Regions from separate parts of the Kitasatospora sp. NPDC056800 genome, predicted to be linked through region 2. Evidence: riboswitches for the same ligand, from Rfam matches in the RefSeq annotation. Region 2 holds a riboswitch; each other region holds the start of a gene.
What was found. Region 2 has a riboswitch for cobalamin ahead of ACFRQN_RS03590 (prenyltransferase/squalene oxidase repeat-containing protein). Riboswitches for the same ligand answer to the same signal wherever they lie in the genome.
Positions count from the first base shown of each region.

Region 1: linked by a shared signal. The riboswitch ahead of ACFRQN_RS36925 (ribonucleoside-diphosphate reductase subunit alpha) and the one ahead of ACFRQN_RS03590 (prenyltransferase/squalene oxidase repeat-containing protein) in region 2 are both predicted to bind cobalamin.
Region 3: linked by a shared signal. The riboswitch ahead of ACFRQN_RS00735 (cobalamin biosynthesis protein) and the one ahead of ACFRQN_RS03590 (prenyltransferase/squalene oxidase repeat-containing protein) in region 2 are both predicted to bind cobalamin.
Region 4: linked by a shared signal. The riboswitch ahead of ACFRQN_RS25775 (CoA-acylating methylmalonate-semialdehyde dehydrogenase) and the one ahead of ACFRQN_RS03590 (prenyltransferase/squalene oxidase repeat-containing protein) in region 2 are both predicted to bind cobalamin.

Region 1 covers NZ_JBHUAL010000263.1:2,575-4,764, forward strand. Annotated here, with positions in the region: gene ACFRQN_RS36925 (ribonucleoside-diphosphate reductase subunit alpha) at 1-899, opposite strand, end outside; cobalamin riboswitch at 1,092-1,226, opposite strand; gene ACFRQN_RS36930 (glycosyltransferase family 39 protein) at 1,299-2,190, opposite strand, start outside.
Region 2 covers NZ_JBHUAL010000008.1:69,675-71,864, reverse strand. Annotated here, with positions in the region: gene ACFRQN_RS03595 (hypothetical protein) at 1-380, opposite strand, end outside; cobalamin riboswitch at 513-589, opposite strand; cobalamin riboswitch at 668-812, shown strand; gene ACFRQN_RS03590 (prenyltransferase/squalene oxidase repeat-containing protein) at 920-2,190, shown strand, end outside.
Region 3 covers NZ_JBHUAL010000002.1:24,463-26,652, forward strand. Annotated here, with positions in the region: gene ACFRQN_RS00735 (cobalamin biosynthesis protein) at 1-882, opposite strand, end outside; cobalamin riboswitch at 990-1,123, opposite strand; gene ACFRQN_RS00740 (alpha/beta hydrolase family protein) at 1,423-2,190, shown strand, end outside.
Region 4 covers NZ_JBHUAL010000130.1:21,127-23,316, forward strand. Annotated here, with positions in the region: gene ACFRQN_RS25770 (alcohol dehydrogenase catalytic domain-containing protein) at 1-764, shown strand, start outside; cobalamin riboswitch at 904-1,095, shown strand; gene ACFRQN_RS25775 (CoA-acylating methylmalonate-semialdehyde dehydrogenase) at 1,305-2,190, shown strand, end outside.

The DNA.
Region 1 (2,190 bases), on a different contig from region 2:
CAGGCCGCGCCCTTGCGGCGGCCGCCCTGGTTGACGGCGGCGACCGAGGAGTCGAGGGTGCGCAGGAACGGCACGATGCCGTTGGACTTGCCGTTGGTGCCGCGGATCAGGCTGCCGCGCGAGCGGATGCGCGAGTAGGACAGGCCGATGCCGCCGGCGTGCTTGGACAGGCGGGCGATCTGCGCGTAGCGGTTGTAGATCGAGTCCAGGTTGTCCAGCGGCGAGTCGAGCAGGTAGCAGCTCGACATCTGCGGGTGCCGGGTGCCGGAGTTGAAGAGCGTCGGCGAGGAGGTCAGGTACTCCAGGCGGCTCATCAGGCCGTACAGCTCGGCCACCTCGCGCACCGACTGCTCGGAGTCGCCGACCGCCAGGCCGCAGGCGACGCGGAGCAGGAAGTGCTGCGGGGTCTCGATCACCTTGCGGGTGATCGGGTGGCGCAGCAGGTAGCGGGACTGCACGGTGCGCAGGCCGAAGTACTCGAAGCGGTCGTCGCCGGCGGTGTCGATCAGCGCGTCCAGGGCGGCGGCGTGCTTGGCGACGAAGTCCGCGGTGGTGTCGCCGATCAGGCCCTCGGTGTGCCCGACGGCGATCGAGGCGGAGAAGGACACCGAGCCCTGGCTGTTCGCCTCGTCGACGATCTCCAGCGCGAGCAGGCGGGCGGCCAGCTTCGAGTACTGGGGGTCCTCGGCGATCATCGACGCGGCGGCGTCCACGGCCAGCCCGCGCAGCTCGGCGAAGTCCGAGCCGGCGTGGCGGCCGCGCAGCGCGGCGGCGGCGACATGGCCGGGGTCGACCTCGGTGAGGTCGGTGCTGCGGTCGGTGAGCAGCCGCAGCAGCGCGCCCCCGGGGTCGGAGACCGTCGGGTCGGTGAAGGCGGTACCGGAGCCCTGGGCGGGCAGGGTGGCTGAGGCAGCGGTGGTCAAGGCGCTCTCTCCTGGCGGCGATCGGCGGCGGTGCTCGGGGGGCCACCGGGCCGATCTGGGCAGGGGAGCACGGCGCGAACGCAAAAAAGCGTCGCGCGAGGTGACTCCCCGGCCCGCCCGCGAGGCCCGGAGGGGTACTGCTGGTGCCGGCGCGGCCTCTGCGGGAGGGCCGTGGCGCACGCCGTCGGCAGGTACTCGGACTCGCGGGGTGCGGCTGCTGGAGCCGCCCGCTCACCGCTGCGGGGCAGTCCCGGATTCGCACCGGGTTCCCCTGCATCGACAGCAGAAGCGAGCATACATGTTGTGCCGCCGGACTGCGGCGGCACCATATGTTGTGCCTGTCGTGTCGCGGATGTGCGTGGGCCGGGCAGCCGGTCAGTGCTTCAGATAGACCTTGTACGTGCTCGAATCGCCGGTCGGCGAGGTGAATTGGGCGACCAGCCGGTAGTGTCCGGCGGCGCCCAGGGCCTCGCTCAGGGCCCGGTCGGTGGCCCTCGGCGCGGTGCTGTCGAGGACGACCATGGTGAACCAGCCGTCCCGGATCGCGGCGACGCTGCCGTCGTCGCCGTGGTGCTCGACCCCGGCCCCGTCGCGGTAGTCCGTGCCGGCGCGCGCGGAGACCCACTGCTCGGGCTTGGAGACGCCGCCGAGGTAGTACTCGGCGAGTCCGTCGACCTCGGTGAGGTAGCGGCCCTGGGGCTCCGTGTGGACCCGCAGGACGGCCAGCAGGCGGCCGGAGTCGGGCCCGTTCTGGTAGCGCAGCGCGGACTGCTCCAGGCCGAGGGCGAGCAGGGCGACCCAGACCAGGATGCCGAGCTGGGGGTGGCGGAAGTGGGCGCCGACCAGCCGGGTCAGGCCGACCCCGGCGAGCGGGGCGGCCAGCAGCATGCCGTAGCCGAGGTGGCGGAACAGCGCGCCGGAGGTGCCGGTCCACAGGTGGGCGGCGGGGACCAGCAGGGCGGTGGCGGTCAGGACGGCCCCGAGCAGGGCGCGCCGGCCCCGGGTGGTGGGGAGGGGCTCCTTCTCCGGCGCGTCGTGCTCGGGCATCTGTTCGCGGCGCGCGTAGGCGATGGTGCCGGCCACCGCGAGGACGGTGAACAGGCCGGCCCACTGGAGCGTGCCGAGCAGGACCGAGCCGGCCGAGCCGGGGGCGTTGCCGCGCGAGGGCGACCACCCGGCGACCTTGCCGAGGGTGCCGTACGGGAGCAGCAGGACGAGGGTGCCGAGGGCCGTCAGCAGTGAGCGCAGGGCGGCCGGGCCCACCCGG
Region 2 (2,190 bases):
GCCGCGTAGGCGTTGAGGACGGCGCGCTCGTAGTCCGTGGCCACGGGCGAGGTGCCGGGCCAGCCGGGGGCGGCGAGCTGGTTGCGGTAGACGAGGCGGGCGTTCTTGCCGGTGTCCCCGCCGGGGGTCACGTCGGCGGCGGCCGTTCCGGCGGCGGCGAGCGCGCTGAACGCCCACTCGTTGGAGAGTCCGCCGCCGGTGACGTAGCTGCCGTCGGCGGCCTGGAGGGACTTCAGGTACGTGACGCCGGTGCTCTTGGAGGTGGCTATCTGGGCCGGGGTGGCCGTCGCGTGGGCGGGGACGGCGGAGAGCAGCAGGGCTCCGGCTGTCAGGGCGACGGTGGTCGCCGAGGCGGCGCGGGACGGGGTGGGGAGGGGCACGGGACAGGCTCCTTGGGGTGGCGGGCGCCGACCCTGCCCCGGGACTCCCGCGTCCGCTCGGGGCGCGCGACTGCCGGAGCGGTCGCCGCCCGGATCGCGTGGGCCGGCATTCGCCGTGGTGCGTGGCCGGGCGGGCATTCGGGCTCGGGACGGTACGGTCACCGCCCCACACCGCTGCGCGTCAGCCCCGGGTTCGCACCGGGTTCCCCCGCTCGGCCACCGCGGACGCTACCGCACAGGTCCGTCGCCCGACGAGGTGATGTGATCGACCTGACGCCCCGTTGACTCTCCGTCGGTCAGCGTGGTCTGATGAACCGATTTTTTGCCCTCGGCATTCAGGGGAAGCCGGTCCAACTCCGGCGCTGACCCGCAACCGTGGACCCACCTGGGGGTGGGTGAGCCGGAATGCCTGGACCGGGGGTCTGTTCACAGAGCACTTGCGTCGTCGCGGACTACGACGCGGTTTCGACGGCCCCCGTGCCCGCGGGCGACCGTCGGCTGCGCCGTCGCCTCGCGTGTCGACCGACCAGGGAGTCGTCGTGAGGGTCAGCAGCAATCGCACACGTCACAGGAACCGGGACCTCGCCTCGCTGGTGGTCGCCGGCACCGTCGCCGTCGCCGCCTGCGGCACGGTCCTGCTCGGGTACCCGGGTACCGCCTCAGCCGACCCGATCGAGCAGTGCACGGCGACGACGGGCGCGATCGTCGCCGTCGACTTCACCCACTGGGGCGGCGGTGTCGTCCGGGGCTGCGACGCCCACCCCACGACGGGCATGAACCTGCTGCACAACGCCGGCTTCACCACGACCGGCACCGAGCACGACGGACCGGCCTTCATCTGCCGGCTCGGGACCGGGACCTTCAACGGTGGCGCCCAGTACCCGACACCGGCCGAGGAGCCGTGCGTCAACACCCCGCAGGCCACCGCGTACTGGTCGTACTGGATCGCCGAACCCGGCCAACAGGCCTGGTCCTACAGCCGGTTCGGGGCCGGCACGCAGAAGCCCAAGCCCGGCGAGGTCGAGGCCTGGGTCTACGGCGGTACGGACATCGGTGGCACCAGCGGGGCGCCGAACTTCACCCCGGACTCCGTCCGCGCCAGGAACGGCGGCCCCTCGCCCTCCGCCTCCCCTTCGGCAACCCCGACCACGAGCCCGACCGGATCCCCCTCCGCCACGGGCGACCCGGCGGCCGCCGCGGCCTGGCTGGCCGGCCAACTCGTCGGCGGCGACCACATGGAGAACTGGGCCGCCCCGGGGCCCGACTACCCCCGGACCGCCCTCACCGCCATCGCGCTCGCGGCGGCGGGGACGCAGGACCCGGCGCTGCGCAAGGTGGTCGCCTTCCTCGACGCCCACACCGACGCGTTCCTGCACCCCGACGGGCCGGCCGGCGCGCCGGACACCAGGGCCGCCGCGCTGCTGGCCCTCGTCGCCGAGAGCACCGGCCGCGACCCGCGCGCCTTCGGCGGGCGGGACCTGGTCGCCGCGCTCACCGACCACGTCTGCACGGGGGCGGGGGAGAACGGCAGGTGCACCGCCGCCGGGGACTTCCTCGGCGCGTCCTCGCCCTGGGTCCAGTCCCTCGGCGTCATCGCCCTCCAGCGCGCCGGCGTGACGCCGCCCGCCCCGGCCCTCGCCCGGTTCGCGGCCTTCCAGTGCGCCGACGGCGGCATGGCCGGTTCGATGATCGTCGCGGGTGACCACTGCGAGTCCGACCCGTCCGCCACCGCGATCGCCGCCCTCGCCCTGCGGACCGCCCCCGGCTACGAAGCGGCCGCCAGGAAGGCCGCCGACCAGCTCGCGGCGAG
Region 3 (2,190 bases), on a different contig from region 2:
CAGCTCCGCGCCCAGGACGGGCCGGTGCTCCACCCGCTCCCCGTACCGCAGCGTGCCGCCCAGTCGGACGCCCACCGCGCCGGCGAACGCCGATTCGGCCTGGCCCGCGTTCGGGCTCGGGTGCGCGGAGCCGTCGCGCCGCCAGACCCGCCAGGCGGTCCGGGGCTCGGGGGCGGCGGCCACCGTCAGCAGCGCCGTCAGCCGGGCGCCCGGCCAGCCCGCCACGTCGTCCAGCCGGGCCGAGGCCCAGCCGAACCGGGCGTAGCGGGGCGAGCGGTGGCCGACCATGGCGTCCAGGGTGTTCACGGCGCGGAAGGCCAGCAGGCCGGGGGTGCCGGCCAGGGCGCCCCAGGTCAGCGCGTTCACCACGGCGTCGGCGGTGTTCTCGGCCACCGACTCGACCACCGCCCGGGCGATCTGCTGCCCGTCCAGCGCGCTCGGGTCCCGCCCGCACAGGTGCGGCAGCCGCTCCCGGGCGGCGGCGAGGTCGCCGGCGGCCAGCGAGCGGCCGATGGTGCGGGCCTCCCGGGTCAGCGAGGTGCCGCCGAGCACCGTCCAGGTCGCGGCCGCCGCCAGCGCCGCCCGGCCCAGCGGGCGCCGGCCCACCGTACGGTCCAGGGCGAACGCGCCCGCCGCGACCGCGCCCACGCACAGCGCGGTGTACCCGGCCCCGGCGGCGCGGTCGTCGCGCCACAGCCGCCGCTCCAGCCGGGTCGCGGCGCTGCCGAAGACGGCCACCGGGTGGCCCCGGCGGGGGTCGGCGAAGCGGGCGTCGGCGGCGTAGCCCGCGGCGGCGCCGAGTGCGAACACGGCGGCGCGGGCCAGCGGGCGCGAGGCTCGGGTCAGCGGGCGCGGAGCGGGGGAAGGCGCGCGCGGGGTCATCGGCCGCACGGCGGAGGGCAGCTCGGAGTCCGGCCGGGCGGGGCAGCCTGCATCGCGTGCGTGTCCTCACTCAGGGTCCGCGCCCTGGATCGACGTGACGGCGGCGAGAGTCTCCTGGCTTCCGGGTCGAACGCACCCCCGGAGCCTTCCAGCGGCCGTCGACGGCCCGCCGTGGCGATGTTCCGAGCGTGCTCCCCGGTGACAGTGGCGGGACCGCGCCGGACTTCCACCGGCTTCCTCTCCATGCCTCCGTTTGGCCCCAGGATCCCATCACGGGCCCGAACCGGGAGTCAACCGAGGTCACGGAGGGGTTGGTCACACGGGGACGCCGCTGACGCCCGGTCGGATCGCCCGGCGCGGCCCCGCCCCGACCCCCGCCACCGGCACCCCCTGAGTACCGCCCTGAGCACCCCGGGAGCGCCCGCCGGGTGACCCGGACGGCCCAGCCCGGTGGCCGCTCGGGCGGAGCGCCGGTGAACTGGGGCTCGAACACCGTCCGGTCCGTGAACAACGTCCGTGAACAACAGAGCGGGGAGCGAGATGCGTTGGGGAACCGCCGCCGTCGTGGCGGCCGCCGCGGTGGGGGCCGCCGTGCTGGTGGTCGGCCGCCGGGCCTCCGAGCGGATGGTCCGTCCGGTGACCGCCGTCCAGGAGTCCGGGCCGGTCCAGGTCCGCGCCCTCGCCGCCGGCCGGGTCACCTTCACCCGCGGCCCCGCGAGCCTGCGCCCCGGCCGCTGGGCGGTGGAGTGGGCGGACGGCGGGCACGCGGTCGTCGAGGAGGTGCTGCACGCCGACGAACAGGGCGTCACCCGCCGACTGGTCCGCGCCGACCGGGGCACCCTCGTCCCCGGCACCGAGGTCCGCTTCACCCCGCGGGTCCACCTCGGCGACCCCACCGAGGCGCTCGGCCTCGCCTTCGCCGACACCGCCGCCGACGGCGAGCTCGGCGCCCTCCCCGCCTGGCGGCTCGACGGCAAGCGCGGCACCTGGGTGATCCTGGTGCACGGCCCCGGCGACGACCGCCGGCAGACCCTCCCGGTGCTCCCCGTCCTCGACCGGCTCGGCCTGCCCGCCCTCGCCGTCACCTACCGCGGCGACCGGGGCGCCCCCGCCTCCCCGGACGGGCTCAGCCACTTCGGCGAGACCGAGTGGCGCGACATCGAGGCGGCGGTACGGCTGGCGCTCGACAGCGGCGCGGGCAAGGTGATCCTGTACGGCTGGTCCGTCGGCGCGACCATCGTGCTGCAGACCGTGGCCCGCTCCGCCTGGTCGCACGCCGTCCGCGGTCTGATCCTCGACTCGCCCGTG
Region 4 (2,190 bases), on a different contig from region 2:
CGGTCGGCTGGTACGGCGGCAGCTGCGGGCACTGCGACGCGTGCCGGGCGGGCGACGGCCTGCACTGCGCGCGGGTCGAGATCCCGGGCGTCGCCTATCCGGGCGGGTTCGCCGACTCCGTCGTCGTCCCGGCCGTGGCCCTGGCGGCGATCCCGGACGAGCTCACCGCGGTCGAGGCGGCGCCACTGGCCTGCGCGGGGGTGACGGTCTTCAACGCCCTGCGCCGCTCCGCCGCACGGCCCGGGGACACCGTCGCCATCCTGGGGATCGGCGGACTCGGCCACCTGGGCGTCCAGTTCGCCGAGAAGATGGGCTTCCGCACCGTCGCCATCGCCCGCGGCCAGGAGAAGGGGCCGCTCGCGCTCCGGCTCGGCGCCGCCCACTACATCGACAGCACCGCGGGCGATGTCGCCGAGGCCCTGCGGCAGTTGGGGGGCGCGAAGGTGGTCCTGTCCACCGTCACCAACGCGCCCGCCGTGGTGGCGACGATCGACGGGATCACCCGTCGGGGCGAGCTCGTCATGGTCGGACTCCCGGCGGAGCCGCTGGAGCTGAGCGCCCTGCAGCTGATCCAGGGCGACCGGAAGGTCTACGCGCACTCCTCGGGCATCGCGGTCGACACCCAGGACACGCTGCGCTTCGCGGCGCAGACGGGGGTGCGGGCCTGGGTCGAGGAGGTGCCGCTGGAGCGGACCGCGGCGGCGGTGGAGAAGATGGCCGCCAATCGGGCCCGCTTCCGCATGGTCGTCACCACCGGCCGCTGAGCGGCGGCCCTCGGAGTCGGCCCTCGGAGTCGGCCATCGGAGCCGGTCCCTCGGGGCCGGCTCCCGGCGTGTCCGGGCAGGTGGACGGGGGTGAGCGGCCCTCCGGCGGCGCGGCGCGGGCGCGTACCCCTGGACTTACTAGGACGTCCAACTATATGGTCGACGGCAGGTCCGCGGTGTCAGGGAAGCCGGTGTGAGTCCGGCACGGTCCCGCCACTGTGACCGGGGAGTCCGTCCTCGCAGATGACGGCCACTGGCAGCCAGCCGGGAAGGCCTGAGGGCGTGCGGTGATCCGGGAGTCAGGATACCGGCCGCGGGTGGTTCGTGTTTTCCACGAGGATGGAGACGACACACATGACTCCGGGCTGCTTCCGTTCCACCGCGCCCGGCTGTCCCGTGCCGACGACCGCCGGGGCGCCCGCGTCCTGACGTACCGTCACACCGTCGTACGCCCGTGCCGAGGGGCGCACCACCGTGCGCCCGCCGACCGGCGGCGGCCTCCATTCCTCCTCTCCCCACCCCTGTCGAGAGTAGGAACCGATGGTCCGAGAACTGACCCACTTCATCGCCGGCAAGCCCACCGCCGGCACCTCCGGCCGCTTCGGCGACGTGTACGACCCCAACACCGGCCGGGTGCAGGCCCGGGTGCCCCTGGCGAGCCGCGCCGAGGTCGAGGCGGTGATCGCCGACGCTGCGCAGGCCCAGCCCGCGTGGGCCGCCTGGAACCCGCAGCGGCGGGCCCGCGTCCTGCTGCGGTTCCTCCAGCTCGTCGAGCAGGAGAAGGACGAGCTGGCCCGGCTGCTCTCCGCCGAGCACGGAAAGACCGTGGCCGACGCCCACGGCGACATCCAACGCGGCCTGGAAGTCGTGGAGTTCGCCGCCGGCATCCCGCACCTGCTGAAGGGCGAGTTCAGCGACAACGCCGGGACGGGCATCGACGTGTACTCGATGCGCCAGCCGCTCGGCGTGGTCGCGGGCATCACGCCGTTCAACTTCCCGGCGATGATCCCGCTCTGGAAGGCCGCGCCCGCGCTGGCCTGCGGGAACGCCTTCGTGCTCAAGCCCTCGGAGCGCGACCCCTCGGTGCCGCTGCGGCTGGCCGAGCTGTTCCTGGAGGCCGGGCTGCCGCCGGGCGTGCTCAACGTCGTCAACGGTGACAAGGAGGCCGTGGACACCCTGCTGGAGGACCCGCGCGTCCAGGCGCTCGGCTTCGTCGGCTCCACGCCGGTCGCCCAGTACGTGTACGCCACCGCCGCCGCGCACGGGAAGCGGGCGCAGTGCTTCGGCGGGGCCAAGAACCACCTGATCGTGATGCCGGACGCCGACCTCGACCAGGCGGCGGACGCGCTGATCGGCGCCGGGTACGGCTCGGCCGGGGAGCGCTGCATGGCCATCTCGGTGGCCGTCCCGGTGGGGGAGGCGACGG